Regions from separate parts of the Agreia sp. Leaf244 genome, predicted to be linked through region 2. Evidence: predicted binding sites of a transcription regulator. Region 2 holds the regulator's gene; each other region holds the start of a gene.
What was found. The regulator HrcA, encoded in region 2, represses chaperone genes, less so after heat shock. The targets are predictions, from matches to a motif close to TTNGCACTCGNNNNNNNCGAGTGCNAA.
Positions count from the first base shown of each region.

Region 1: groES (co-chaperone GroES) is a predicted target of HrcA. The motif match lies at 5,682-5,708, and genes of this name have one in related genera.
Region 3: groL (chaperonin GroEL) is a predicted target of HrcA. The motif match lies at 7,866-7,892, and genes of this name have one in related genera.

Region 1 is NZ_LMLX01000002.1:186,452-196,034, reverse strand. It holds gene ASF06_RS05770 (alanine racemase) at 1-615, shown strand, start outside; gene tsaE (tRNA (adenosine(37)-N6)-threonylcarbamoyltransferase complex ATPase subunit type 1 TsaE) at 612-1,106, shown strand; gene tsaB (tRNA (adenosine(37)-N6)-threonylcarbamoyltransferase complex dimerization subunit type 1 TsaB) at 1,152-1,769, shown strand; gene rimI (ribosomal protein S18-alanine N-acetyltransferase) at 1,766-2,287, shown strand; gene tsaD (tRNA (adenosine(37)-N6)-threonylcarbamoyltransferase complex transferase subunit TsaD) at 2,284-3,375, shown strand; gene ASF06_RS05745 (DUF4190 domain-containing protein) at 3,386-3,712, shown strand; gene ASF06_RS05740 (DUF4190 domain-containing protein) at 3,791-4,315, shown strand; gene ASF06_RS05735 (THUMP-like domain-containing protein) at 4,429-5,616, opposite strand; gene groES (co-chaperone GroES) at 5,783-6,079, shown strand; gene rarD (EamA family transporter RarD) at 6,201-7,160, shown strand; gene ASF06_RS05720 (ABC transporter substrate-binding protein) at 7,302-8,570, shown strand; gene ASF06_RS05715 (HNH endonuclease signature motif containing protein) at 8,812-9,583, shown strand, end outside.
Region 2 is NZ_LMLX01000007.1:47,205-56,787, reverse strand. It holds gene ASF06_RS17835 (aminotransferase class I/II-fold pyridoxal phosphate-dependent enzyme) at 1-713, shown strand, start outside; gene ASF06_RS17830 (NAD-dependent epimerase/dehydratase family protein) at 761-1,654, opposite strand; gene lepA (translation elongation factor 4) at 1,770-3,623, shown strand; gene ASF06_RS17820 (DUF1990 family protein) at 3,627-4,280, shown strand; gene hemW (radical SAM family heme chaperone HemW) at 4,309-5,532, shown strand; gene ASF06_RS17810 (DUF4870 domain-containing protein) at 5,549-5,929, opposite strand; gene ASF06_RS17805 (DUF4870 domain-containing protein) at 6,026-6,580, opposite strand; gene hrcA (heat-inducible transcriptional repressor HrcA) at 6,761-7,783, shown strand; gene dnaJ (molecular chaperone DnaJ) at 7,880-8,986, shown strand; gene ASF06_RS17790 (16S rRNA (uracil(1498)-N(3))-methyltransferase) at 8,989-9,583, shown strand, end outside.
Region 3 is NZ_LMLX01000002.1:76,772-86,354, reverse strand. It holds gene ASF06_RS05230 (DUF4032 domain-containing protein) at 1-145, opposite strand, end outside; gene ASF06_RS05225 (ABC transporter ATP-binding protein) at 348-1,451, opposite strand; gene ASF06_RS05220 (DsbA family protein) at 1,684-2,601, shown strand; tRNA gene ASF06_RS05215 (tRNA-Thr) at 2,663-2,738, shown strand; gene ASF06_RS05210 (hypothetical protein) at 2,837-3,427, shown strand; gene ASF06_RS05205 (MFS transporter) at 3,429-4,607, opposite strand; gene ASF06_RS05200 (nitroreductase family protein) at 4,790-5,338, opposite strand; gene msrB (peptide-methionine (R)-S-oxide reductase MsrB) at 5,343-5,744, opposite strand; gene ASF06_RS05190 (GNAT family N-acetyltransferase) at 5,830-6,300, shown strand; gene ASF06_RS05185 (DUF3263 domain-containing protein) at 6,405-6,707, shown strand; gene ASF06_RS05180 (LytR C-terminal domain-containing protein) at 6,723-7,355, shown strand; gene ASF06_RS05175 (cold-shock protein) at 7,542-7,745, shown strand; gene groL (chaperonin GroEL) at 7,928-9,547, shown strand.

The DNA.
Region 1 (9,583 bases), on a different contig from region 2:
CGGCTCGCGCGTGCGGCCGTCGAGTCGGGCGCCGACATCCTGAGCGTGCGCGACCAGGCCGACGCCGACGCCATCGCCGAGGCGCGCATCGGCATCGACGTGCACTGCTGGCAGACGAGGCGGTTCGCCGTTCCTCCCGCCGGATCCGGCATCGCCGCGTTCGGGTTCGGCATGGAGCTCACCGACGGGGCGCCCGACGGGGTCGTGCCGGTCATGCGGGTGTCGGCTCCCGTCCTCTCGGTCAAGAGAGTGCCGGAGGGCCACGGCGTCTCCTACGGCTTCGTGTACCGCACGCCGAAGGAGACGACGCTGGCGCTCGTTCCGCTCGGCTACGCCGACGGCCTTCCCCGGGCGGCGACGGGCTCGGGCCGTATGGCCGTGGGAGGCACGCAGTTCCCCGTCGTCGGGCGCATCGCCATGGACCAGGTCGTGCTCGACGTCGGCGATGCGCCGATAGCTCCCGGCGACCGCGCCGTCGCGTTCGGTGCAGGGCTCGACGGCGAACCCACGGCTGCGGACTGGGCCGCCGCGACCCGCTCGACGGCCGGCGAGATCCTCGCCCGCATCGGCCGACGCGTTCCCCGTCGCTACATCGATCGAGAGGCGAGTCGATGACCGCGGTGCACAGGCAGACGATCATCGAGACGCCCGAGCAGATGGCGCAGCTGGCGCACGAGGTGGCCTCGTGGCTCTCCGCCGGCGACGTCGTGCTGCTCACGGGCGAACTGGGCGCGGGCAAGACCACGTTCACCCGCGGGCTCGGACAGGCTCTGGGGGTGAGGGGGGCGGTGACGAGCCCGACCTTCGTTCTCGCTCGCACGCATCCGCGCCTCGAGGCGGGCGCGCCCGCCCTCGTGCACGTCGACGCCTACCGGCTCTCGTCAGCGGTCGAGCTCGACGATCTCGACATCGACTTCGCCCGCTCGATCGTGGTCGTCGAGTGGGGTGCCGGCCTCATCGAGGAGCTGGCCGACTCGTGGCTGTCGATCACGATCGACCGGCCGCGCGGCGCATCCGATGACCCGGATGCCGATGGCCGCGACGACGAGGAGCCGATCGAACCGCGCACGGTCACCATCGACGGCGTGGGGCCCCGCTGGCAGTGAGCGGCAGGGGGCCGAGGTGCCTCCCGGGCGGCTAATCTGGAACACGTGCTTCTGGCCATCGACACTTCTGCGGGTACCTCCGTCGCCATCGTCGACCCGTCGACCGGCCGCATCGTGGCCGAACGGTCGACGCCCGACACGATGAGGCACGCCGAGGTGATCGGCACCCTGCTCGCTGAGGTTCTCGAGGCTGCCGCCGTGAGACCGTCCGCGCTCGACGGCGTCGTCGTGGGCATGGGCCCCGGGCCCTTCACCGGCCTTCGAGTCGGCATCGCGGCCGCGCGCACCTTCGCCCTCGGCGCGGGGCTTCCCCTGCTTCCGATGGTCAGCGCCGACGCCGTGGCGCGCCAGCAGGCGCTCTCCGGCGCCTCGGACACGGTCATCGTGGTGACCGACGCCCGCCGCAAAGAGGTGTTCTGGTCGCTGTACGAGCTGTCGGGCTCCGAGCCCGTGCGCGTCGACGGCCCTGGCCTCGCGAAGCCCGACTCGCTTCCGCACACGGGCGCTCGTCGCGTGGATGCGGCCGAGATCCCCGCCGCGCAGCTCGCCCTCGCCGCGGCCGCCCTCGTCGAGGCGGGCAAGCCCCTCGCATCCGACGACGCGCTCTACCTGCGCTCGCCCGACGTGACCATGCCATCCGGCATCAAGCGGGTGACCCAGTGACCTGGCAGCTGCGCCGGGCCGGTGTCGACGACCTCGACGCCATCATGCGCATCGAGTCGAGCGTCTTCACGACCGACGCGTGGACCCCCGACGCCATGAGGGCCGACCTCGCGAGCGAGCACTGCTACTACGTCGTCGCGCTGCCCGCCTCCGACCCGCCCTCGAGCACGACGATCTCGGGCTACGCCGGTCTTCTGGCTCCCCGAGGGGCGAAGGAGGGCGACATCCAGACCATTGCCGTGGCCCCTGGGGCCCGTCGCAACGGCCTCGGTCGAGTGCTGATGACGAGCCTGTTGAACGAGGCCCGTCGTCGCGGCGCCCGAGAGGTGTTTCTCGAGGTGCGCGCAGACAACCCTCACGCCGAGGCGCTCTACGAGTCGCTGGGCTTCGAGCGCCTTGGAGTGCGAGCCGGCTACTACCAGCCTGACAACGTCGACGCCATCGTCATGCGGGCTGCGGTTCCGCAGCCGCAGACGCGGTGGACGGGCGCAGACAAGGTCGAGGAGATCGAACCGTGAACACCGAGAATCCTCTGGTTCTGGGCATCGAGACGTCGTGCGACGAGACCGGTGTCGGAATCGTGCGGGGCACCACCCTGCTGAGCAACACGATCTCGTCGTCGATGGACGAGCACGCCCGCTACGGGGGAGTGGTTCCCGAGGTGGCTGCGCGCGCACACCTGGAGGCCATGACGCCGGCCATCACGACCGCGCTGGCCGATGCCGGAGTGACCCTCGACGAGATCGATGCGATCGCCGTCACCAGCGGGCCCGGCCTCGCAGGAGCGCTCATGGTCGGAGTCGGCGCGGCGAAGGCTCTGGCGCTGGCCATGGAGAAGCCGATCTACGCCGTCAACCACCTCGTCGGCCACGTCGGCGCCGACGTTCTGCGCGCCCCGGTCGACGGGGGTGCCGACGCGCTCGCGGGCGACGAGGCGCCGATCCAGTACCCCACCATCGCCCTGCTCGTGTCGGGAGGGCACACGTCGCTGCTTCTCGTTCGCGACCTCGTGTCCGACGTCGAGCTTCTCGGAGAGACCATCGACGACGCCGCGGGGGAGGCGTTCGACAAGGTCGCCCGCCTGCTCGGGCTGCCCTACCCCGGCGGGCCCGAGATCGACCGGGCGGCCGTCGGCGGCGACCCGAGGGCCATCCGATTCCCGCGCGGGCTGAGTCTGCCGAAGGATCACGAGGCCCACCGCTATGACTTCTCCTTCTCCGGCCTGAAGACGGCCGTCGCCCGCTGGGTCGAGAAGAAGCAGGACGCGGGGGAGGACGTTCCGCTCGCCGACGTGGCTGCGAGCTTCCGCGAGGCCGTCGTCGACGTGTTGATCACCAAGGCCCTCGCAGCCTGCGCCGAGTACGGGGTTCCGCGACTGCTTCTGGGCGGCGGCGTCGTGGCCAACGCACGGGTCCGCGAGGTCGCCGCAGCGCGTGCCGCGTCTGCGGGGGTCGCCCTGCGCATCCCGCCCCTGAGCCTGTGCACCGACAACGGAGCCATGATCGCGGCACTCGGGGCGCAGCTGATCATGGCGGGGCACGGGCCCTCGGGCCTCGGATTCGGGGCCGACTCGACCCTGCCGGTCACCGAGATCCAGGTCGGATAGGCTCGGTTCCATGTCGAGCCAGCCTGCCTTCGCGCCGTACTCGCCCGATCCGGCAACGGCTCAGCCGTCGTCTCCTCTCGCATCCGCTCGGCCCCGCAAGACGCTCAACATGCCCGCGCTCTTCGCGGCCATCACCGGCATTCTGCTCATCTCGCCGGTCGCCATCGTTCTCGGGCATATCGGCGTGGTCCAGGTTCGCCGCCGCCGGCAGTCCGGCCTGGCGTTCGCCATCGTCGGCCTCATTCTCGGATATCTGGGGTTCGTCGCGTCCGTCGCTGCGCTCGTGGCTCTCGTCCTGTTCGTCAACTCGGGCCCGACACCGCCCACGTCGTTCTGATCCCACCGGTCATGCCGTGCCTCGGCGAATCGGGGTGTCCCGTAGATGTGGGTCACTGAGCTTCAGTAGTGTGGACACATGACTGATCCCAATACCCCGTCGACCGAGGGCACGCCGTCGGTCCCCCCGCTGCCTCCCACCGCACCGTCCGCCCCCGCGGCACCCAGCTACGGCGCGCCGAGCGCGCCCTCCACTCCGCCCGCGTACACGCCGCCGGCCGAGTCGACTCCGTCGTACGGAGCACCGAGCTACCAGCAGGCGCCTCCGGCCAACCCCTACGCGCAGGCCCCGAACGGCGCCGCGCCCTACGGCCAGCCCTACTCGCCGGTCGCCGCCGCTCCGAAGACGCTCAGCCTCATCGGCATGATCGCCGGTATCGTCGGCGTCTTCCTCTCGTTCTTCTATGGGATCGGCTTCATCTTCTCGGTGGGCGCCGTCGTTCTCGGTTTCCTCGGCAAGAAGCGCGAGCCTGCCGCCAAGGGCTTCTGGCTCACCGCGATCATCACGGGCTTCGCCGGTATCGCGCTGACCCTCCTGTGGGTCATCGGGATCATCATCTTCGTCGTGGCCGTCGGGTCGTCGAGCGGCTACGAGTCGTACTGACCCGCACGTCGTATGTGAAGTGCCCCTCGTCTTTCGATGAGGGGCACTTCGTTTTGTGCGGGGGTGTCGGTGCGGCGGGTGTCAGTGCAGCGGGTATCAGCGCGGGCGCAGGGTCAGACGCGCTCGGCGAGGATGGCCGTGTGCCGACCGGCCACGCGCGTCAGCACCAGGGTCGCCTCGCCGTCGCCCGACAGCGACAGCCGTCGACGCAGAACGGCCGGGTCGACGTCGACCCCGCGCTTCTTGATCTCGAGTCGGCCGATGCCTCGCCGCCGCAGCTCCTTCTTCAGCTTCGATTCGTCGCTGGGAAGGGTGTCGACGACGCGGAACGCCGTCGCGAACGGCGACGACACCAGGTCGTCGGAGGAGAGGTACGCGATCTGCTCGGAAAGCATGCGGGCACCCAGCGACCGGGCCAGATCGCCGATCAGGCGTGCGCGGATGACGGAGCCGTCCGGTTCGTACAGGTATGTTCCGAGTTCGCCCGTCTCGGCGTCGGGGCTGTCGGCGTCTGAGACCAGCTCGGCGCTGGCTCCGCCGCGCAGCACGAGGGCGCTGCGGGCGATGCCGGGCCGCGCGAGCGAGCCGAACCACAGACTGTTCTCCACGAGCTGGCCGTCGACCGAGATCCACTGTGCCTCGGCGTCGTCGGGGATGAGCGATCGGTCGAACCCGGGGCCGAGCTTGATGCCCGTGGGCAGCGTGCGAGCCACGCCGAAAGCGAAGTCGAGCGAGGGGGAGTAGTCGCGCGGGTCGGGCAGGCGCCGGGTATCCGCATGCCCCGCGGTGCGTCGGGCCGGGTCGAGGTAGACGGACTCGACCGAGGCAAGGTCGTGTTGGGCGGCATCGCCGAGGCTCACCGTCACGTTCGTGAACGGAGCCAGGTTGTACGAGGCGATCGCCGCGGTCACCTCGTCGAGTTCAACGGCCTGCACCTCGAGATCGAGCGCGGCGAAGGCCAGCGCATCGGCGCCGATGCCGCACCCCAGGTCTGCCACGCTCCGGATGCCGGCACTCTGGTATCGGCCGGCATGGAGCGCGGCGACCCGCAGGCGTGTGGCCTGCTCGAGACCCGCCTCGGTGAACAGCATGCGCGATGCGAACTCCCCGAACTTGGCCGTAGCTTTCGCCCGCAGACGGGACTGGGTGAGCACCGCAGACACAAGATCTGCCGGGTGCCCGTCGCGGCGCAGTGCGGCGACGGTCTTCACGATGTCGGTGGAATCGCTGTACGGCGGCAGGGAGTCGAGGAGGCGCAGGGCCGTCGACGTCATCACTAGGCCGAGCTCGTCCTTGTTCATTCGTTGAGCCTGTTCACCCCGTCAGCCTAGACGTCAGTCTTGGGGCCACGGCGCGCCGTGGCCGGTTGGCACTCGGATTGACCGAGTGCCAGTGCACCCCCTAAACTCGTCTTAGCACTCTCGGTGTGAGTGTGCTAATCAGACGTGAAGAAAGAAGAGGTCAACCGTGTCGGTCTCCATCAAGCCGCTCGAGGATCGCATCGTCATCCGCCAGGTCGAGGCGGAGCAGACCACCGCTTCGGGCCTGGTCATCCCTGACACTGCCAAAGAGAAGCCCCAGGAAGGCGAGGTCGTGGCCGTGGGCCCCGGTCGCGTCGACGACAACGGCAACCGCGTTCCGATCGACGTCGCCGTGGGCGACAAGGTCATCTACTCCAAGTACGGCGGAACCGAGGTCAAGTACGGCGGAGAAGACCTGCTCGTGCTGTCGGCTCGCGACGTGCTCGCCGTGGTCGTTCGCTGACCGACGACATGTGTTAGCGCAACGTCGCTAAACAGACAAAGACCCGGGTGGCTCTGCCATCCGGGTCTTTTTCGTTTGCGGCCGCGGCCCGCAACGGCGCGCCGGAGGTAGCATTCGTTGAGTGTCCCGCCCCGCCGCCGCCCCTTACGCCTCAGCCCCGCAGACCGACGAGCAGCCCTCGCGGTCGGGCATCCTCTACGCCGTAGGCGCCTACACGATGTGGGGTTTTCTCCCCGCCTACTTCCTGCTGCTGCTTCCCTCCGGTCCGTTCGAGATCGTGGCCGTGCGCATCTTCTTCTCCCTGATCTTCTGTGCCCTGATCATCACCGTGACTCGCGCCTGGCCGGCGTTCCTGGCGATCGTTCGCCAGCCACGGCTGCTGTTCACGATGGGCCTCGCAGGCGTGCTGATCTACGTGAACTGGCAGACCTATGTGATCGGCGCGACGACCGGGCATGTGGTGGAGACGGCCCTCGGCTACTTCATCAACCCCATCGTCACCATTCTGCTCGGCGTCGTGATTCTGGGCGAGCGACTCCGCATCGCCCAGTGGGTGGCGCTCGGAATCAGCGTGATCGCCGTCGGAGTGCTGACCGTCGGCTTCGGTTCCGTTCCGTGGATCGCCCTGATCCTGGCGTTCTCCTTCGGGCTCTACGGCTTCGTGAAGAAGCGTGTCGGTCGCTCGGTCGATGCGGTGTCAGGCCTCACCCTCGAGACCCTCTGGCTCCTTCCCGTGGCGGCGGTGCAGGCCATCGTCGTGGCCTCGACCGCACCGGGCCTCGCTTTCGGATCCTCCGGCGCCGCCCACGTCGCCCTCATGATCGGTGCGGGAGTCATCACGGCGGTTCCGCTGCTGCTGTTCGCGTCCGCGGCGAAGCGACTGCCGCTCATCTATATGGGCTTCATCCAGTACGTGGCCCCGATCCTCCAGTTCCTCTTCGGGGTGTTCATCATGGGCGAGCCCATGCCGCTCGAGAGATGGCTCGGCTTCGGTCTGGTCTGGCTCGCTCTGGTCGTGCTCACCGTCGACATGATCAGAACGTCGAGAGCGGGCCGGATGCCTGTCGCTGAGCCCGTCTGACGGGACGAAAGGTAACGATTGGGTCGCGTTACACGCCCGTAACAGGAATGTATTGTCGGTGCGACTTTGGGCCGTTAGCTTTACAGCACGGCCAACTTCGTTATGCCGTGCACCACAAAACAATCACATTCAAGGAGCATCATGGGCGTATTCGCCAAGACCGGTTCCCGGTCGCTGAAGACCACCCTGGGTGGCGCGGCCATTCTGGGAATCAGCGCGCTCGTTCTCGTCGGCTGCTCGAGCGGCTCGACCGACAGCGGCAGCGACTCCGGTGACCTGTCCCTCAAGATCGGCACGATCCTTCCTCAGACCGGTACGCTCGCCGTGCTCGGCCCGCCCGAGATCGCGGGCGTCGACCTGGCCGTCAAGGACATCAACGATGCCAAGGCCGGCATCACTGTTGACGTGACCCAGAAGGACTCGGGCGACACCACGACCGACATTGCCTCGCAGTCGGCGACCTCGCTCGTCGCCGATGGCGTCTCCGCCATCATCGGTGCCGCGTCCTCGGGTGTCTCGAAGACGTTCATCGACCAGGTCACCCAGGCCGGCGTCATCCAGATCTCGCCCGCCAACACCTCGCCCGACTTCACGTCGTACGAAGACGACGGATACTACTGGCGCACCGCCCCCTCCGATGTTCTGCAGGGTCGCATCCTCGGAAACAAGATCATCAAGGACGGCAAGACCAACGTTTCGATCCTCTACATGAACGATGCCTACGGCACCGGCCTCGAAGAGAACATCAAGAAGGCCCTCGAAGACGGCGGAGCCACGGTCGGAGCGGAAGAGACCTTCGAGCCCGCCTCCACCGACTTCAACTCGGCACTCACCAGCGTTCTCGCGACCGACCCCGACGCCCTGGTCGTCATCTCGTTCGACGAGATCAAGACCATCGCCGAGCAGCTCGCCGCGAAGGGCTTCGACTTCTCGAAGCTCTACGGAGCCGACGGAAACTACGGCGTCATCACCGATAAAGACACGAACGTCGACATCGCTGGCGCCCAGTTCACCAACCCCGGTGTCGAGGCCAAGGCCGAGTTCCAGGAGAAGCTCCAGGCGCTCGTCAAGGACCAGGGCAGCGACCCGCTGACCGTCTTCAGCTATGCGGCCGAGTCCTACGACGCGACCACGCTGCTGGCCCTCGCCTCCCTCCAGGGTGGCGACACCGATGGAGCGACCATCAAGGAGAACCTGCAGTCTGTCTCTGAAGGCGGAACCAAGTGCGAGTCGTTCACCGACTGCGCGAAGCTCATCGCCGACGGTGAAGACGTCGACTACGACGGCATCTCCGGCCCGATCACCTTCGACAAGAACGGTGACCCGACCGAGGCCTACGTGTCGATCTACAAGTACGACACGGGCAACAAGACCTCCTTCGAGGAGCAGGTCTTCGGCAAGCTCGACTAATTCTCTGACCTGTTAGAGAAGAGGGGCTCGGTCTTCGGACCGGGCCCCTTCGTCGTGCCTGAAGCCGTTGATGGAGCCTCAGGATCACCGTTCCCTGAGCTTGTCGAAGGGCACCCCCACCAGGCCACGTCCTCTCCTCCACAGCCCACCTTTCCCGACACCTATCCACAGCCGTTTCCGCTGGTCAAGTATCGAATGCCGGTTTCTACCGAGTGTCGGTGGTCACTGTTTGACTTGTCCCATGACATTCGAAAGCCCGCCCCTCTCGGCCGACCCGTACGTGGTCGCGCTCGATGAGGTCGCCGCCCTCGACACGCAGATAGCCCGCCTATCCGCAGTCAGGGCCAGACGCGTCACCGAAGCCCAGCGGCACCTGCATCGCCGGGCCCCGGTCGATACGTCCACCGCAGGACCGATCTGGTCCACCGCCCGGGTCGAACGGGTCGAACTCCTCACCGAGCTCGCCCTGCTGACCCGCCGTACCGAGTACCGAACCGCCGTTCTCGTCGACACCAGCACAGCCCTCGTTGACCGGCTCCCCGCAACCCTGGCCGCAGTCGCTGCCGGGGTCGTGTCGTGGGAGCACGCCGAGGTTATAGCGAAACACGCCGACGGCCTCGACGGCGACGCCCTCGCCACGTACGACTCCCGCCTGGTAGTGCTCGCTACGGAGGTGAACCCTAAGCAGCTCGAGAAGAAGGCTCGTCACGAGGTGGAACTCGCCCAACCCGCCACCGCGATCGTACGAGCAGAGAAGGCAGCCGGGACGCGGCGCATCTATGTGGATCCGGCAGTGGACGGCATGGCCCAACTCACCCTGTTGGCCCTGGCGCCGGAGATCCACGCGATCGCAGACCGCGCCGCCCGATTGGCTGCGGGACTCAAAACTGCAGGTGACCCGCGCAGCATGGGGCACCTCAAGGTCGATGTCCTCACCGACCTCCTCCTCAACGGAGAACCTTCGATCCCCGGAGCCACCCGCGGTATTCGAGGTCGGATCCACGTGATGGTCC
Region 2 (9,583 bases):
ACCTGTGGATCAACGTCGGCTACGCGACCGGCGGCGACGTCGCCGGATGGGCCGAGCGCTTCCTCCTGGAGAAGCGCGTCGCCGTCGCCCCCGGCAGCGCGTTCGGCCGCGGGGGAGAGGGCTGGATCCGCATCTGCGTCGCGGCGGGCCTCGACGACCTGCTCGAAGGCATCCGGCGCCTGCCCGAGCCCGTGATCCGCGGATCGGATGCGCACGCGGCCGAACGTGAGGGCGTCACGGTGCGCCTCGCCAGGCCCGACGAGCACGACCTGATCGGGCGCCAACGTCTCGACGCCTACAAGCTCGAGTTCACGATCGGCGACGACTATGCCGTGCAAATCCTCGACGTGCCGCACCACGCGACCGTCGGCGAGGTCTGGGTCGCCGTCGACGACGTGACCGGCAGCATCCTCGGGTCGGTCACGACGCCGCGGCCCGGCGAGCTTCTCACCCCGCTCGGACAGCCGGGCGAGTTCGACTTCAGGCTGCTCGCGGTCGACCCGGCAGCGCGCGGTCGCCGGATCGGCAGCATCCTCACCGACTTCGTGATCGAGCTAGCGAGGCAGCGCGGTGCCCGGCGCGTGGTGATGAACAGCGGAACCGAGATGACGACGGCCCACGGGCTGTATGAGCGGCGCGGCTTCTCGCGCATGCCGGATCGCGAGAACCCTCCGGGGATCGAGCCGTCGCGCGCCTACGGCCTCGACCTCTGAGGCGTCGCTCAGAGAAGTCGCGGCCGCAGGCGCGTGTGCGAGGTCGGCTAGCCCTTCGACGCGAACGAGCCGGTGCGCAGCTCGTCGAGGATGCTCGGACCGTTCGGCTCCCAGCCCAGATCGATGCGTGCTGCGCTTCCCCGTGCCTGCTGGTCGAGCAGCAACGCGTCGGCGAACGCCTCGCCGAGACGGGCCCGGGTCTCCTCGACGGTGTGCTCCTCGACGCGGGAGTCGAGCTTCTGGCCGACCGCGGCGGCCTCGCCGATCTCGCGCACGGTGGGGTTCTCGCCACTGGCGCCGATGTAGGTGGAGCCGGACTCGCCGAGATCGAAGGCGAGGATGTACAGCTCGGCCAGGTCGTCGACGTGCACCGTCGTCCAGTGCTGCGAGCCGTCGCCCACGAGCTGCACGGCGGGCGCCGTGCCCGAGCCGTACTGGCCGTCGACGAAAATGCTCGGGATGCCCGCACCATGCCCGAAGACGATGGCCGGCGCGATGAGGGTGGTGGAGACGCCCTGCGCCTCGAGTACGCGCTTCTCGATCTCCCAGCGCCACGCGGTGATGGGCGGGGCATTGCGGGGTGAGTCCTCGGAGATGTCGGGGTTGCTGCCCCACACCCAGATGCCGCCCGTGTGCACGTAGCGCTTGTCGCTGCCCTCGAGTCCGGCGAAGACGGCCGTCACGAATGCGTCGTCGACGTCGCGGCTGGAGTCGTCGCCGGGGGAGGCGAGGTGGATGACGCCGTCGCTCGCGATCGCCTGTTCCGTCACCAGCTCCGAGTCGGTGATGTCGCCGATCACCGCCGTGGCTCCGAGAGCCTCGACCTTGGCGGCCTTCTCGGGCGAGCGCACGATGGCGGTCACGTCGCGCCCCTGCAGTCGGAGCTGGCGGAGGACTGCAGAGCCGATGAAGCCGGAGGCGCCGGTAAGGAGAATACTCATGACCATATTCAACCGCGCCGGAGAACCGACCGCCTCCTCTCCATGACGAAAAGCGTCGGCCTCGAACAACGTGAGAGAATGGGCGCTTACCTGCCGTACGACACAAGAGGAACGTGTGAGCCCGCTAGCTACGAAGGCCCTGGAGCCGGCATCCACCGACCCCGCGTTCATTCGCAATTTCTGCATCATCGCCCACATCGACCACGGCAAGTCCACGTTGGCCGACCGTATGCTGCAGATCACCGGTGTGGTGAGCGACAGAGACATGCGCGCCCAGTACCTCGACCGCATGGACATCGAGCGCGAGCGCGGCATCACCATCAAGAGCCAGGCCGTGCGCATGCCCTGGTCGCTCGACGGCCAGACTTACGCGCTGAACATGATCGACACCCCGGGCCACGTCGACTTCACCTACGAGGTGTCTCGATCGCTCGCTGCGTGCGAGGGCGCCCTCCTGCTCGTCGATGCCGCGCAGGGCATCGAGGCGCAGACGCTGGCGAACCTCTACCTCGCGCTCGACAACGACCTCACGATCATCCCGGTGCTCAACAAGATCGATCTGCCCGCTGCAGACCCCGATAAATACGCCCAAGAACTGGCGAGCCTGATCGGAGGCAAGCCCGAAGACGTGCTGCGCGTCTCGGGCAAGACCGGCGTGGGCGTGCCCGAACTGCTCGACCGTCTGACGGCCCTCGTTCCCGCGCCCCAGGGCGATCCGGATGCCGCGGCTCGCGCCATGATCTTCGACTCGGTGTACGACTCCTACCGCGGCGTCGTCACCTACGTGCGCATGATCGACGGCAAGCTGTCGCCGCGCGAGAAGATCCAGATGATGTCGACGCGGGCCACGCACGAGATTCTCGAGATCGGCGTCTCCTCGCCCGAGCCCACTCCCAGCAAGGGTCTCGGCGTCGGCGAGGTCGGATACCTGATCACGGGTGTGAAAGACGTTCGCCAGTCGAAGGTGGGCGACACGGTCACCACGCACGCCAAGCCCGCCACCGAGGCGCTGCCCGGATACACCGAGCCCCTGCCGATGGTCTTCTCGGGTCTGTATCCCATCGACGGAACCGACTACCCGGCGCTGCGTGAAGCCCTCGACAAGCTGAAGCTCAGCGACGCGTCGCTGGTGTACGAGCCCGAGACCTCCGTGGCGCTCGGCTTCGGCTTCCGCTGCGGCTTCCTCGGCCTGCTGCACCTCGAGATCATCAACGAGCGGCTCGAGCGCGAGTTCGGGCTCGACCTCATCGCCACGGCTCCGAGCGTCATCTACGAGGTGACCACCGAAGACAAGAAGACCGTCACCGTCACCAACCCGAGCGAATTCCCGTCGGGCAAGATCACCAGCGTGCAGGAGCCGATCGTCAAGGCCGCCATCCTGGCGCCCAAAGACTACGTCGGCGTCATCATGGAGCTCTGCCAGAGCCGTCGCGGCACTCTCCTGGGCATGGAGTTCCTCGGCGAGGACCGCGTCGAGATCCGCTACACCATGCCGCTCGCCGAGATCGTCTTCGACTTCTTCGACAGCCTCAAGTCCAAGACCGCGGGCTATGCCTCGCTCGACTACGAGCCCGTCGGAGACCAGGAGGCCGACCTGGTGAAGGTCGACATCCTGCTGCAGGGCGAGCAGGTCGACGCGTTCAGCGCGATCGTGCACCGCGACAAGGCCCAGGCCTACGGCGCCCTCATGACCGAGCGCCTGCGCAAGCTCATCCCGCGCCAGCAGTTCGAGGTGCCCATCCAGGCGGCCATCGGCGCCCGCATCATCGCCCGCGAGTCGATCAGGGCCATGCGCAAAGACGTTCTCGCCAAGTGCTACGGCGGTGACATCAGTCGCAAGCGCAAGCTCCTCGAGAAGCAGAAAGAGGGCAAGAAGCGCATGAAGATGGTCGGCCGCGTCGAGGTGCCGCAGGGTGCCTTCATCGCCGCGCTCTCCGGCGACACGGAGACGAAGAAAGACAAGAAGTAGCCGATGGCACAGCGCTCCACCCACACCGGCGAGTCCCTCACCTACGCGGCCGTCGGCGCCTCGCAGGCCGCCGACCTCATGTTCTATCCGCCCAAGGGGTACAGGCCGGCCGAGGACAGCATCCGCATCGGCTCCGGTCGCGACCGCTTCGAGGCCGCTGCGGCCACCCTGCTCGCCTGGGGCGTGCAGAAGAACAGCGGCATCGTGGTGTCGAACATCGAGTTGCCCACGCCCAGCGACACCGACTACGCCGGACTCGTCTACGACGCCGACGGCACGCCGCTCGCCCCGCGCGACGTCAACCCCGAGCTCACCTACTCCGAAGACGGCACGCCGCAGATCTCGGCCGGGGTCACGGCCGACCTGCGCATCCGGGCCTACGGCCGCCAGGTCACGGCACCCGTGCGCGTGGTGCTCGTGATCGACGAGCCGAACGAGGCGGGCTTCGCCTACGGAACCCTCCCCGGGCATCCGGAGGAGGGCGAGGAGAGCTTCGTCGTCACCCACGAGCCCGACGACTCGGTCTGGTTCACGGTTCGCGCCTTCTCCAGGGGCAGCACGCCGTTCTACCGGGCGGTATCGCCACTGCTCCGTCGCCAGCAGCGACTGATGACGAAACGCTATCTGCGGGCTCTTCTTCCCGGACGCGCAGCGTGAGCACCCTCCGCATGATCAGCTGTCTCTGATGGGTGCCGCGCTTCCCCTCGGCGATCCCGCCCCCCTCGACGGCATGCTGCCCGCGGATTCCGCACGGGATGCGGCCTCCCGCAACTTCGGCGTGTACCTGCACGTTCCGTTCTGCCGGGTGCGATGCGGCTACTGCGACTTCAACACTTACACGGCCACCGAGCTGCGAGGAGCCAAGCAGTCCGACTATGCGTCGCAGGCCGTGGTCGAGGTCGAGCTCGCCCGTCGTGTTCTCGACGAGTCGGGGGTGCCGGCCCGGCCCGTATCGACGGTCTTCTTCGGGGGAGGCACGCCGACGCTGCTGCCCGCCGAGAACCTCGTTCGCATGCTCGCCTCCGTGCGCGACGCCTGGGGGCTCGAGCCGGGCGCAGAGGTCACGACAGAGGCGAACCCCGACAGTGTCGATGCCGACTACCTGAAGACCCTCGCCGACGCGGGGTTCACCCGGGTCAGCTTCGGCATGCAGTCCGCCGTTCCCCACGTGCTGCGCACCCTCGACCGCACCCACGACCCCGAGCGGGTTCCGCTGGTCGTGCAGTGGGCGCGCGAGGCCGGGCTCCAGGTGAGCCTCGACCTCATCTACGGAACGCCGGGGGAGTCGCTCGAGAACTGGCGCACGTCGCTCGAGAGCGCCCTCGCGTCGGCTCCCGATCACCTGTCGGCCTACGCGCTCATCGTCGAGCAGGGCACGAAGCTCGCGCGGCAGATCAAGTCGGGAGAGGTCGAGGAGCCCGACGACGACCTCGAGGCCGACATGTACGAACTGGCCGACGCCATGCTCGCCGCGGCCGGATACTCCTGGTACGAGGTCAGCAACTGGGCCGCAGACGAGAGCTTCGTATCGCGGCACAACCTCGCGTACTGGCTGGGGCACGACTGGTGGGGCGTTGGCCCCGGTGCCCATAGCTACGTCGGCGACACCCGGTGGTGGAACGTCAAGCATCCGGCCGCCTACGCCGAGCGCATCGCCGCGGGCCACTCGCCGGCCGCCGGCCGAGAGACACTGGATGCCGCGACGCGCGAGACCGAGCGCGTCCTGCTCCTCACGCGCATCCGGGAAGGCCTGCGCGTGGACTCGCTCGCGGCGGAGCCGAGACGAGAGGTCGCCGGCCTGATCGCCGACGGCCTCATCGACGGGCGCTCCGCGATCGCGGGCACCGTGGTGCTGACGCTGCGCGGTCGGCTGCTCGCCGACGCCGTCGTGCGCCGACTCACCGATTAGCGAGCCGGCGAGACGGCTACTTGACGAAGCGGAAGATCAGCGGGTAGCGGTAGAACTCGCCCGCGTTCGACTTGACGGCGGCGATGATCATGAAGATGATCGCAGCGATTCCCAGCGGCACGGCGAGGATCGTGCCGATGAAGAACGTGGGAATGCCGATGAGCACGAGGGCCGCCATGTAGATGGCCAGGGAGATCTGGAAGTTCAACTCCTCGAGGGTGTGCTGCCGGATGAACTCGCCCCGGCTCTTCAACACGAGGTATCCCACGAGCGCGGGCAGGAATCCGAACAGGATTCCTCCTAGGTGGATGAGCGTCGACCAGAGGCGCTGATCCTGCGGCGTCATCGGCGGCTGGGGCTGGTATGCGGTCTCGAACGGAGGCGGGGCTGCAGTCATGTCACCCATTAAACCAAGAAGCGCCGGCCGACACGAGGTGTCGACCGGCGCTCAGTGCTGAACGGGCTATGTGATGGGGGATTACTTGACGGGGGATTACTTGATGAGTCGGATGGCGAACGGGTACCGGTACGTGCCGCCACCGTTGACCTTGACGCCGCCGATGATGGGGAAGACCACCTGGGCGGCCAGCACGGCGAGCCAGAGGAGAGTCACGATGATGCCACCGAGGATAGGAATGAAGCCGAGGATCACGGCGACGATGGAATATGCCACCCACGCGATCGCGATCGTGATCTGGTAGTTGAGCGACTCCTTGCCCTCCTGGTTGACCAGGGGGCCACGGTCTTTGAAGACCAGCCAGATGATGAGGGGAGGGATGAAGCTCAGCACGCCACCGAAGTGCGCAAGCGAGGCCCACAGCTTGTCGTCGGACTGGCTCAGCGGTGCGCCCGGCGCCGCGGCCGGCTGCGGCGTGTAGCCGGGAGGCGGCGTCTGGCCTGCGGACGGCGAACCGTACTGCGGTGGAACGGAGCCGCCGGCCGGTGTTCCGAAGTCAGGCGGCACCTGCCCTGCCGGTGGGGTGTACGGGGGAGGTGTCGGCTCGCCCGAGCCCGGATTGTTCTGCGGCGTCGAGTTGGGATCGGACATGAGTCGCGGCCTTTCGTCACTGGATGTGGGCTTCAGCACAAGATACTGCGGAACGGGTTCGGCGGGCAATGATCCCCATGCTCTGTGGGCGAGATATAATTGGCACTCAGGATCTCGGAGTGCCAATCGTTCGCGGGCCTGTGCGGGTGATCGATGTGCAGACGAGAGAGAGGTGACGACATGGTCTCGGACCGCAGCCTCGAAGTGCTCCGCGTCATCGTGCAAGATTATGTGGCCTCACGCGAGCCTGTCGGGTCGAAGTCGATCGTCGACCGGCACTCCTTCGGCGTCTCGGCCGCGACCATCCGCAATGACATGGCCCTCCTCGAAGAAGAAGAGCTGATCACCGCCCCGCACACCTCGTCGGGCCGTATCCCCACCGACAAGGGATACCGGCTCTTCGTCGACCACCTCGCCGATCTGAAACCGCTCACCCCGGCTCAGCGGCAGGCCATCGAGACGTTCCTCGGCGAGTCCGCCGACCTCGACGACGTGCTGGCGCGCACCGTGCGCCTCCTCTCCCAGCTCACCCGGCAGGTCGCCATGGTGCAGTACCCGTCGCTGCAGCAGGCCCGTTTCCGTCATCTCGAGGTGGTGGCCCTCGCCCCGCAGAAGCTGCTTCTCGTCGTGATCACCGACTCCGGCCACGTTGACCAGCGGGTCGTCGATGTGCCCGGCGAGGTCGACGTCGACTTCATCGGCGAGATCCGGGCCAAGCTCAACACGGCGCTCGCGGGCGTCGGCGTCGTCGAGGCGGCGGCCCGGCTCGCAGACATCCCCGGTATGTTCGCCGCGTCCCGGATGCCCGTGGTGCGGGTCATCGTCGCGGCGATCGCCGAGCATGTGGCGGCCACGCGACACGACAAGCTCGTGATCGCCGGGGCATCCAACCTCGTGCGCACCGAGAACGACTTCCACGGAAGCATCCTGCCCGTGCTCGAAGCGGTCGAGGAGCAGGTCGTGCTGCTTCGGCTGTTCAGCGAGCTCGAGGCCGACCAGCGCGGCGTATCCGTGAGCATCGGCCGTGAGAACGCTCCGTTCGGGCTGGGCGAGACGTCCATCCTGGCGAGCGGGTACAGCGCGCAGGGCGGATCGCTCGCCCACCTCGGTGTGCTCGGCCCGACACGAATGGACTACTCGAGCAACATCGCCGCGGTGCGCGCGGTGGCCCGATATCTCTCCCGAGCACTCGGGGAGAGTTGATCCTGTACTTTCTCGCGCCGATCCGGCGACGACCCGATCCGACAGAACGCTGCCGTCCCACGGCCAGCGAATCCCGAATCATAAGGAGACGCCCGCGTGGCTGACCATTACGACGTGCTGGGTGTGGACAAGAGCGCCACGCCCGAAGAGATCAAGAAGGCCTATCGACGGCTTGCCCGAGAGCTGCACCCCGACGTCAACTCGGCGCCGGATGCTGAGGAGAAGTTCAAGGCGGTCACCCACGCCTACGACGTGCTCAGCGACCCCGGCCAGCGGCGCGACTACGACCGCGGCCCCCAGCAGGGCTTCCCGGGCGGCGCCGGCGGTTTCGGCGGCTTCGGTGACATCTTCGAGACCTTCTTCGGAGCACAGGGCGGCTCGCGGGGTCCGAAGTCCCGTGAGGAACGCGGCCAGGACGCGCTGCTCCGGGTCGAGATCGACCTCGGCGAGGTCATCTTCGGAACGCACCGCGACCTCGAGGTCGATACGGCCGTGGTCTGCGAGACCTGCAACGGGTCGTGCTGCCAGCCCGGCACGTCTCCCGTCACCTGCGACATCTGCGGCGGCAGCGGCCAGATCCAGCGGGCAGTGCGCTCGCTGCTCGGCAACGTCATGACGAGCGCACCCTGCGGAACCTGCCGCGGCTACGGCACCGTCATCCCCGCGCCCTGCGTCACCTGCCAGGGCCAGGGTCGCGTGCGCGCCCGGCGGTCGATTCCCGTCGACATCCCCGCCGGCGTCGACACGGGTCTGCGGCTGCAGCTCATCGGCCAGGGAGAGGTCGGCCCGGCGGGCGGCCCGAACGGCGACCTGTACCTCGAGATGAAGGTGCGCCACCACGATGTCTTCAGCCGCAACGGCGACGACATCCTCTGCACGCTCGAGGTGTTCATGTGGGATGCGGTGCTCGGCACCACGTCGACGGTCACGGCGCTCGACGGCGACATCGAGGTGGAGATCAAGCCCGGCATCCAGAGCGCTGAGATCATCACGGTCAAGGGCCGCGGCATAACGCATCTGCGCGGGCAGGGCAGGGGAGACCTGAAGATCGGCGTGCAGGTCACCACACCGACCAAGCTCGATCACAAGCAGAAGGAGCTCATGAAGCAGCTCGCCCAGGCCCACAAGTACCCGGCTCCCAACCTCGGGCACTTCCAGCAGGGTCTGTTCGCCAAGCTGCGCGACCGCTTCCTCAACGTCTGAGCATGAGTTCGCTCTTCCTCCGCTCCGACCTGGCTGCCGTGCCGCACGCGGTCGGCGACGGCGTGGCGCTGGCGGGTCCGGAGGCGCGGCATGCCGTGACCGTGAATCGTCTCCGCGTCGGAGAGGTCATCTCGATCGGAGACGGCGCCGGGCTCGTGGTTCGTGGCCCGATCACGGCCGTCGAGGCGGGAGCGCTCGAGATCCGGGTCGAGTCGGCGGCCCGTGAGGAGGCTCCGGTTCCCGAGGTCTGGCTCGCCCAGGCGCTCGCCAAGGGCGATCGAGACGAGCTCGCCGTGCAGGCCGCGACCGAACTCGGCGTCTCCGGAGTCATACCCTGGGCCGCGGAGCGCTCGATCTCGAAGTGGTCCGGCGCGAAGATCGCCAAGGGCATGGAGCGCTGGGGCGCGATCGTGCGCGAGGCGGCGAAACAGTCGATCCGGTCGTGGGTGCCGTCCGTCGAGCAGCACATGACCACCAAGCAGCTCGCCCGGCTGGCCGAGGACGCCACAGTTCTCGTGCTCGATCCCACGGCCGAGGCGCGCCTGTCCGAGGTCGTGCTGCCGCCGGATGCGCGCATCCTCGTTCTCGTGGTCGGTC
Region 3 (9,583 bases), on a different contig from region 2:
GGGCGAAGCGCACGAGGTGGCGGGAGAGACCCTTCGGCAGCGCGGCGATGTACTGGTCTTCCCACTCGCCGAGGGGCACGTCCCAGGGCAGATCGAGCAGGGCGGGATCGGTGATGGCCGAAGTGATGTTGAGGGAACCCCTCATTGCTGCTCCTTGCTGGTGAGCCGGGTCGGCTTTCGTCGTCGACGAGCCGGGCGTGAACGAACCTGGTGGGACAAGCCTAGGCACAGACAAGTCATGGGCACAGACAAGTCATGGGCACACACAAGTCGAGCCCGCCGCCCGAGCACCGAGCCGTGGGGCCGATGCATCAAGCGACGAGCTCGACTGGTGTGTTTGTCAGGTACTAGCTGGAGACGACAGCCTTGTTGCCGAGACGCTCGCCCGACTCGGTGTCGAACACGTGAACGTGGCCGGGAGCCGCGGTCAGGTACACCGTGTCGCCGAGCGACGGGTGCGAGCGGCCGTCGACGCGGGTGACGATGTCGGTGCGCTTGCCTTCGATCTCGGAGTGTCCGTAGAGGTAGCCGTCGGCGCCGAGCTCTTCGACGAGGTCGACCTCGACTGCGAGGCCCTGGCCCTGGGTGGTCGACACGACGATGTCCTCGGGGCGCACGCCCACGGTGACGCTCTTCGCGGTGGCCTGCGACAGCGTCTCGCGGTCGACGGGAACGACCGACGAACCGAAGGCGATGCCGCCGTCGACGATGTCGGCGTGGAACAGGTTCATCGCGGGGCTGCCGATGAAGCCGGCGACGAAGACGTTGTTCGGCTTCTCGTAGAGGTCGCGCGGGGTTCCGACCTGCTGCAGCAGACCGTCTTTCAGCACGGCGATGCGGTCACCCATGGTGAGGGCCTCGGTCTGGTCGTGCGTGACGTAGACCGTGGTGACACCGAGGCGACGCTGGAGCGACGCGATCTGGGTGCGCGTCTGAACGCGGAGCTTGGCGTCGAGGTTCGACAGCGGCTCGTCCATGAGGAACACCTGGGGCTGGCGCACGATGGCGCGGCCCATGGCGACGCGCTGGCGCTGGCCGCCGGAGAGTGCCTTGGGCTTGCGGCTGAGGTAGGGCTCGAGGTCGAGGAGCTTGGCGGCCTCGAGAACGCGGGTGGCGCGGTCTTCTTTGCCGACGCCCGCGATCTTGAGTGCGAAGCCCATGTTCTCGGCGACGGTCATGTGCGGGTAGAGCGCGTAGTTCTGGAAGACCATGGCGATGTCGCGGTCTTTCGGGGGCACGTCGGTGACGTCGCGGTCGCCGATGAGGATGCGACCTTCGTTGACCTCTTCGAGGCCGGCGAGCATGCGCAGCGTGGTGGACTTTCCGCAACCGGAGGGACCGACGAGTACGAGGAACTCGCCGTCGGCGACCTCGAGGTCGATCTTGTCGACCGAGGCGCGAGTGGCACCCGGGTAGATGCGGGTAGCTTTGTCAAAAGTGACAGATGCCATGGGTGTTGATCTCCTTCACCGGCAGGTACGTGCCGGACGATCCGTTGTGATGGATTGAACTGGACCGTCGACGGTGGCGGTCCATCGTCCAGTATGTCATGGTTCAGGGCCCCCGAATGAGGCACCTTGACTTCCTGTTTGGAGATTTCCCAGTCAAGCCCTCTACGCTGGGGTTTCCGGCCAGATTCGGCCCGGTCGCATTTTCTTCTCTCTCACCCGGAGTTCTACACGTATGTCTTATGGCTCAGCCGGAGATGGTCGCCTCTCTAAGAACGACCGACGCGAAGCAGCCCGCGAAAAGGCCAAGGCCCTTCGTGAGCAGCAGCGAAAGAAAGACCTTCGAAACCGCATCTTCCTCTTCGGAGGCCTCGGCGTCGTGGTCATCGCGATCGGTGTCGCGGTCACGCTGATCATCGTCAGCGCGATCAAGCCCGCCGGTCCCGGCCCCCAGAACATGGCCAGCGACGGCCTCACCGTGAGCCAGGGATTCGTCGCCACGACCACGCCCTCGCAGGCAGCGGACGCCGAACCGACGGCGCCGACCCCCGACTACTCGACCGGTGTCGTCGACATCCAGGTCTACGTCGACTACCTGTGCCCCTTCTGCGGCCAGTTCGAGGCGACGAACTCCGAGCAGATCGGCCAGTGGATCGAATCCGGCGCCGCAACCCTCACCACGCACCCGCTCGCCATCCTCGACCGCGGATCCCTCGGAACGAAGTACTCGACCCGGTCGGCGAACGCCGCGGCGTGCGTCGCCAACTACTCGCCCGACAGCTTCTACGACTTCAGCGCCCTGCTCTTCAAGAACCAGCCGGCAGAGAATACCGAGGGTCTCGACAACGCCGCGCTCAAGGGCTATGTCACAGACGCCAAGGCAGACAAGGTGTCGCAAATCGAGAAGTGCATCGACGACACCCAGTTCAAAGACTGGGTGAGCGCCTCGACGGCCCGCGCACTCAAGGGTCCGCTGCCGAACACCGACGTCGAGAAGGTCGAGGGCACGCCCACCGTCCTGGTCAACGGCCAGCAGTACTCCGGGTCGCTCACCGACGCCGACGCGTTCTCCGCGTTCGTCCTCCAGGTCGCCAGCGAGGCGTACTCCACCGCGACGCCCACCCCGACGCCCGAGCCGACCGTCGCGCAGTAGCGCGTCGTCTGGAACGCCTCATTCGGGCCGCGGCTCGTGGCTAGAATGAGGTGTTCCACCTGCCGGCGTGGCGCAATTGGTAGCGCACCGCTCTTGTAAAGCGGGGGTTACGGGTTCAAGTCCCGTCGCCGGCCCCACTCCTGAGAAGCCCGTCGGATCCATCGAGATCCGACGGGCTTCTCGCGTAAGCGATCGCGCCGAATCGACTCTCTTCTCATAGGAAGAGGTATTAGCCGTGTCGTTCTATAGATTGCGCCGCGAGAGCCGGTCGGTGACGGTGCGCGTCGTTGTCGTGGCCGCCATCCTCGCCATTCTCGTGGGGGCGGGCGTCGCCGTCGCGGTCATGTCGATGTCTGCCGACGCTCAGCACGGCCAGTCGACTCCGAGGCCCACGCCCAGCGTCGAGCCAGTCGAGGCCGTCGAGGTCGTCGTCCCCGTCGACCCGCAGTTGGCCGCGGCGCGGACCGAGGCCGCGACCACGGTCGAGCGAGTGCTTCCCCTCGCCAACAATGCCGCGGGCCTGGCATCTGCCGACTCCATCGCCGCGCTGCAGCGCGACGTGGCCGGCCTCGACACCGCATCGAGGGTCGGCTCGCAGCCCGATCTGGATGCGGCGGGATCCGCGGTGCAGGCGTCCCTCGCCGCGTTCGGCACGAGCGCGGCCGAGACCTGCGAGGCCCAGCTCGCGGCCGGCGCCGGTGGCGCCCCGTGGGCGGCCGAGGCCACCGACCCGTGCGCTGCGGTGAGAGGCGCGCTGGATGCGAGTGCCGATGTCGTTCCTGCGCTCACCGAGCTCGAGGCCGTCGGCGCCCCGTCGGTGTCGTAGCTCAGGCCCGAGAGGCGCTGCGGCGGTCGACGCCGAGTGAGACGAGCAGGATGGCCACGCCCACGATCGACAGGCCGATTCCCACCCAGGCAGGCGCGATGTATCCGAAGCCCGCCGCGATGACGACGCCGCCCAGGAACGCGCCGAGTGAGTTGCCGAGGTTGAGGGCCGAGTGATTGAGGGCTGCGGCGATCGACTGTGAATCGTGCGCGACATCCATCAGCCTGGCCTGGATGGTGGGTGACGCCGCCGACACGAACGCGCCGATGAAGAAGATCGAGATGAACAGCCCAGGAGCGCTGGCGGCGGTGAGGCCGAATGCGAGGCAGGCCAGGCCGATGCCCGGCATGAAGATGAGCAGCGACCGCGCCACAGACTTGTCTGCGGCCCAGCCACCGATGAAGTTTCCGATGGTCATGCCCACACCGAAGGTCACGAGTACGAGCGGCACGACCGCTGCGCCGAGTCCCGTCACGTCGGTGACCACCGGCGCGATGTAGCTGTAGACGGCGAACATTCCGCCGAAGCCGATCGACGCCATGGCCAGGGTGAGCCAGATCTGCGGGCGGGAGAAGGCCTTGAGCTCGTTGCGGATCGTGCTCTCGGGGTTGCCGGCCTGGAACGGCACGGTCGCGATGATCGAGACCAGGGTGGCGGCGAAGATCACGGTCACGAGCCAGAACGCGCTGCGCCATCCGAAGTGTTGGCCGAGATAGGTGCCCACGGGAACGCCGACCACGTTCGCGATCGTGAGGCCCGACAGCACGAACGCGACGCCGCGGGCGCGTTTTCCGGGGCCCATCAGGGTGGCGGCGACCAGAGAGGCGATGCCGAAGTAGGCGCCGTGCGGAAGGCCCGAGACAAAGCGGGCCGCGAGCACCCAGCCGAACGAGGGCAGGATCGCCGTGGCGAGGTTGCCGATCACGAAGCAGGCGACGAGAACCGTGAGCAGGCGTTTGCGCGGCCAGCGGGCGGCGGCCGCGGCGATGGTCGGAGCTCCGACGACGACACCGAGCGCGTACGCCGAGATCAGGTGGCCCGCCGTGGCGTTGGCGTCGGCCGAATTCGCGGCGTACAGCCCGGGCAGCAGGTCTTGAGCGATGTTCGGCAGCAGACCCATCGAGACGAACTCGGTGACCCCGATTCCGAAGCCGCCCAGGGCCAGGGCGAGCAATGCCATCCACCGGCGGGAGGGGGAGTAGCGCAGGTGCCCGACGGGCTGTGCGTCGTCTGCTCGGCCGGGCGGATTCTGCGCCGACACCTGTGGCCCTGTTGCGGGCGAGGTCACTCCGAGATCTGTCACAAGAGTTCGATACTAGCCCGCAGAAGACCGGGCGTCGAATCGATTCGAGCGGCGTGCCGTCAGAGCGACGAGAGATGCCGTCGCGGGTCGACCCGGGAGCGGCGCGACGTGCGTGGTCGCTCGGGGTATCGACCGACGTAGATCCACCCGAGCATCTGCTCGCCGGGCTCCAGGCGATGCGCGAGTCGCACGGCGTCGCTGCGGGTGTGGATGCCGGTGCGCCACATCGCGCCGTAGCCGCGCTCGTGCAGCAGCAGGTTGAGCGAATGGGCCACACCGGATGCGACGGCCTCCTGCTCCCAGTACGGCACCTTGAAGCTGGGCCGGGGCGACACGATCACCGCGAGCAGCAGGGGTGCGCGGTAGGCCTTGCGGATGCTCTTGTCTGCGTCACGACCCTCCAGTCCCGCGGCAGCGGCGAGGCTCTCGCCGACGATGCGCCGGGAATCCCCGCGGATCTCGAGGATGCGCCAGGGCGTCATGCCCGAGTGGTCGGCGACCTGCCCGGCGGCGTCGATGAGCTCGAGGAGCTCGTCGTGGCTCGGCGCCTCGTCGGTGACCTTCGAACTCGAGCGGCGCTCGTGCATCGCCTCGAAGACGGATGCCACGCCCTTACTCTGCCGGGTCGAACTCGAGCGAGATCGAGTTCATGCAGTACCGGTCGCCGGTGGGCGTCTGGGGAGCGTCGTCGAAGACGTGGCCCAGGTGGGAGCCGCACGCGGCGCATCGCACCTCTGTGCGCACCATGCCGAGCGTGGAGTCGGTGATCAGCTCGACGGCATCGGTCGACGACGGATCGTAGAAGCTCGGCCAGCCGCAGTGCGAGTCGAACTTCGTGGCGCTGCGGAAGAGTTCCGCGCTGCAGGCCTTGCACCGGTAGATGCCTTCACGGCCCTCGTCGAGCAGCTCGCCGGTCCACGGGCGCTCCGTCGCCGCCTGGCGCAGCACGGCGTACTCGTCGGCCGACAGCTCCGCCCGCCAGTCCTCATCGCTCTTCTGAACGTCGTAACTCATCGACAGGACACTCCTTATCCGCCCCACGATCGCGGCTCCGCGATCGACCAGGGCTTCTTCCATCATCACAGTAAACTTGGCCCCCGTGCCCCTCGAAACCGTACCCACGATCGTGCAGAAGAGCTGGAGCGAGCTGACCACGGAGGAGCTCTACGAGATCCTCAAGCTGCGCACCGACGTGTTCTACGTGGAGCAGAAGGTCGACGAGAGCGAGCTCGACCGCCGCGACAGAGAGCGCACGACCGATCACCTGTGGATCGCGGGGGAGAACGGCGACGTGGCGGCCTATCTCCGTGTGCTTCGCGACGAGGTCGCCGAATACGAAGATGCGCATCGACTGCCGGGCCGCGTCGTCGTCGGCCCCGCATACCGGGGAAGGGGGCTCGCGCAGCTACTCCTGGCGAGGGTCGTCGAGCTCTACGGCTCCGAACCTCTGCTTCTTCATTCGCAGAGCTACATCACCAGCCTCTACGCCCCGTTCGGATTCGTCGCCGTGGGCGACGAGTTCATGGAGGCGGGCATCGCCCACCGCACCATGTACCGCGCCGGTCGCTAGGCATCGCGGCATGCCCGCCTCATTCGGCTGATCCAGAGCATGCGGCCCATAGGATGTTGACGATCGGGGGGCCGGACGGCTCCCGGGCACGAAGTGGAGGCCATGTGGGAGCCGCGAAAGATCTCGACGAGCAACGCACGGGCGACGGCGGAGCGCCGGCCCTCGGTGCTCGCGACATCGCGATCCTGGCTTTCGAGCGCACCTGGTGGAAGCACGCCGGCGTCAAGGAGCAGGCCATTCGTGACGAATTCGGTCTCTCGGCCGCCCGCTACTATCAACTGCTGGGCGCGCTCATCGATTCGCCCTCCGCCCTCGCCCACGACCCCATGCTCATCAAGAGACTGCACCGAGTGCGGGATGCCAGGACGGACGCGCGATCAGTGCGCCTCACGTCCCTCGACGACTAGGACCCAGACCACACCATGGCCAAGCCTGAATCCGACCGCTTCGACACCATCCCGGCAGACCTTCACCGCACGGGTGCCCACCGGGGCCCGCGCCGCAAGGGCCGCGGCTGGATCGCGTTCGCCTGGGCTGCTCTCGCGACCGGAGTCATCGTCGCCGGAGGTGTGGTGGGCCTCGCCATCATCAACGACAACATCCAGTTCGGCGGCATTCTGGGCGGAACGACGGCCTCGACGCCCACCCCGACGCCCACTCCGACACCGACCATCACTCCCATCGTCGATGGGGCCGCCAGCGTCACCATCCTGAACGGCACAGAGACCGTGGGCCTGGCCGCCAGCGTCGGCGACGCCATGCGCGAGGCCGGATGGGCGGGCGTCGGCTCCACCGCCAACGCGAGTGCCACCGACTTCAAGACGACCACGGTCTACTACGTCGATCCTGCGAACGAAGCGGCCGCACTCGGCCTCGCCGACTCCCTGTTCGCCAAGGCCACCGCCGACGCGACGGCGAACGGTGTCACGCTGTCGATCACCTCCGTGCGGGTCGAGCCGTCCGACCAGTTCCAGGGAGCGCAGCTCACCGTCGTGCTCGGTGCCGACTTCGTCGAACCGTCTGCAGACGGCACGACCGACGAGCCCGTCCAGTAGGGCGGGCGGAGGTCGCATTGCGGCCACATATTTCGGTGATGTTTCCGTCGTGTTGAGATGCGGAAACGGATGCCCCGTTTTGCCGGGATCGCCCGCAATCCGGCGAATGCGCTGATTAGTATCGGCCTTGGTCACCCGTGTTTCCTCGGGTGTCCTGACGACACACATTCGGCAATGGGAGTAACAATGGCGAACGGAACCGTGAAGTGGTTCAACGCTGAGAAGGGCTACGGCTTCATCACGGTCGACGAGGGAGGACAGGACGTGTTCGTCCACTACTCGGCGATCGAGATGGGCGGCTACAAGGTGCTCGAAGAGGGCCAGCAGGTCGTCTTCGAAGTGGGCACCGGAGCGAAGGGGCCGCAGGCCGAAGCCGTTCGGCTCGCCTGACCCCTGACGCACTCGACCGCATCGCACCCGCGATGCCCGACACACTGAACGCCGTCCGCGAACGCGGGCGGCGTTCGCTGTTGCGGCTTGCACTCGCCTGCCCTGAGTGCCAATATTGTCTTAGCACTCTCTCCAATGGAGTGCTAATTCTTTGATTGTCTCCGGGAGGGACAGAAACACTTATGGCAAAGATCATTGCTTTCGATGAAGAGGCCCGTCGCGGCCTCGAGCGCGGCCTGAACATTCTCGCCGACGCAGTCAAGGTCACGCTCGGCCCGCGCGGTCGCAACGTCGTCCTCGAGAAGAAGTGGGGCGCTCCCACCATCACGAACGACGGTGTGTCGATCGCGAAGGAGATCGAGCTCGACGACCCGTACGAGAAGATCGGTGCAGAGCTCGTCAAAGAGGTCGCCAAGAAGACCGATGACGTCGCCGGAGACGGTACGACCACCGCAACCGTGCTCGCCCAGGCGCTCGTTCGCGAAGGCCTGCGCAACGTCGCGGCCGGCGCCGACCCGATCACCCTCAAGCGCGGCATCGAGAAGGCCGTCGCCGCAGTGACCGCCGAGCTCATCGCCAACGCGAAGGAGATCGAGACCAAGGAAGAGATCGCCGCGACCGCGTCCATCTCCGCCGGTGACCCCGAGATCGGCGCGCTGATCGCCGAGGCCATCGACAAGGTCGGCAAAGAGGGCGTCGTCACCGTCGAGGAGTCGAACACCTTCGGCACCGAGCTCGAGCTCACCGAGGGCATGCGCTTCGACAAGGGTTACCTGTCGCAGTACTTCGTCACCGACCCCGACCGCCAGGAAGCCGTCTTCGAAGACCCCTACATCCTGATCGTCAACAGCAAGGTCTCGAACATCAAGGACCTGCTGCCGATCGTCGACAAGGTCATCCAGAGCGGCAAGCAGTTGCTGATCATCGCCGAAGACGTCGACGGCGAGGCCCTGGCCACGCTGGTCGTCAACAAGATCCGCGGCATCTTCAAGTCTGTGGCCGTCAAGGCTCCCGGCTTCGGAGACCGTCGCAAGGCGCAGCTGCAGGACATCGCGATCCTCACGGGTGGACAGGTCATCTCGGAAGAGGTCGGCCTCAAGCTCGAGAACGTGACGCTCGACCTGCTGGGCAAGGCCCGCAAGGTCGTCATCACGAAGGACGAGACCACGATCGTCGAGGGTGCCGGCGACGCCGACGCCATCGCTGGTCGCGTGCAGCAGATCCGCAACGAGATCGAGAACACCGACAGCGACTACGACCGTGAGAAGCTCCAGGAGCGTCTCGCCAAGCTCGCCGGTGGCGTCGCCGTCATCAAGGCCGGCGCGGCAACGGAGGTCGAGCTCAAGGAGCGCAAGCACCGCATCGAAGACGCCGTGCGCAACGCCAAGGCAGCCGTCGAAGAGGGCATCGTCGCCGGTGGTGGCGTCGCCCTCATCCAGGCCGGCAAGACCGCTTTCGAGAAGCTCTCGCTCACGGGCGACGAGGCGACCGGTGCGAACATCGTCAAGGTGGCCATCGACGCCCCGCTGAAGCAGATCGCTCAGAACGCGGGCCTCGAGCCCGGTGTTGTGGCCGAGAAGGTTCGCAACCTGCCCGTCGGACACGGCCTCAACGCCGCGACCGGCGAGTACGTCGACATGCTGGCCGCCGGCATCAACGACCCGGTGAAGGTCACGCGCTCCGCGCTGGTCAACGCCGCGTCGATCGCCGGTCTGTTCCTCACCACCTCGGTGGTCGTCGCAGACAAGCCCGAGAAGGTTGCGGCCCCGGCCGGCGACCCCACGGGTGGCATGGACTTCTAAGTCCCTCGTCTGAACAGACTCAGGTCTGACTAGACA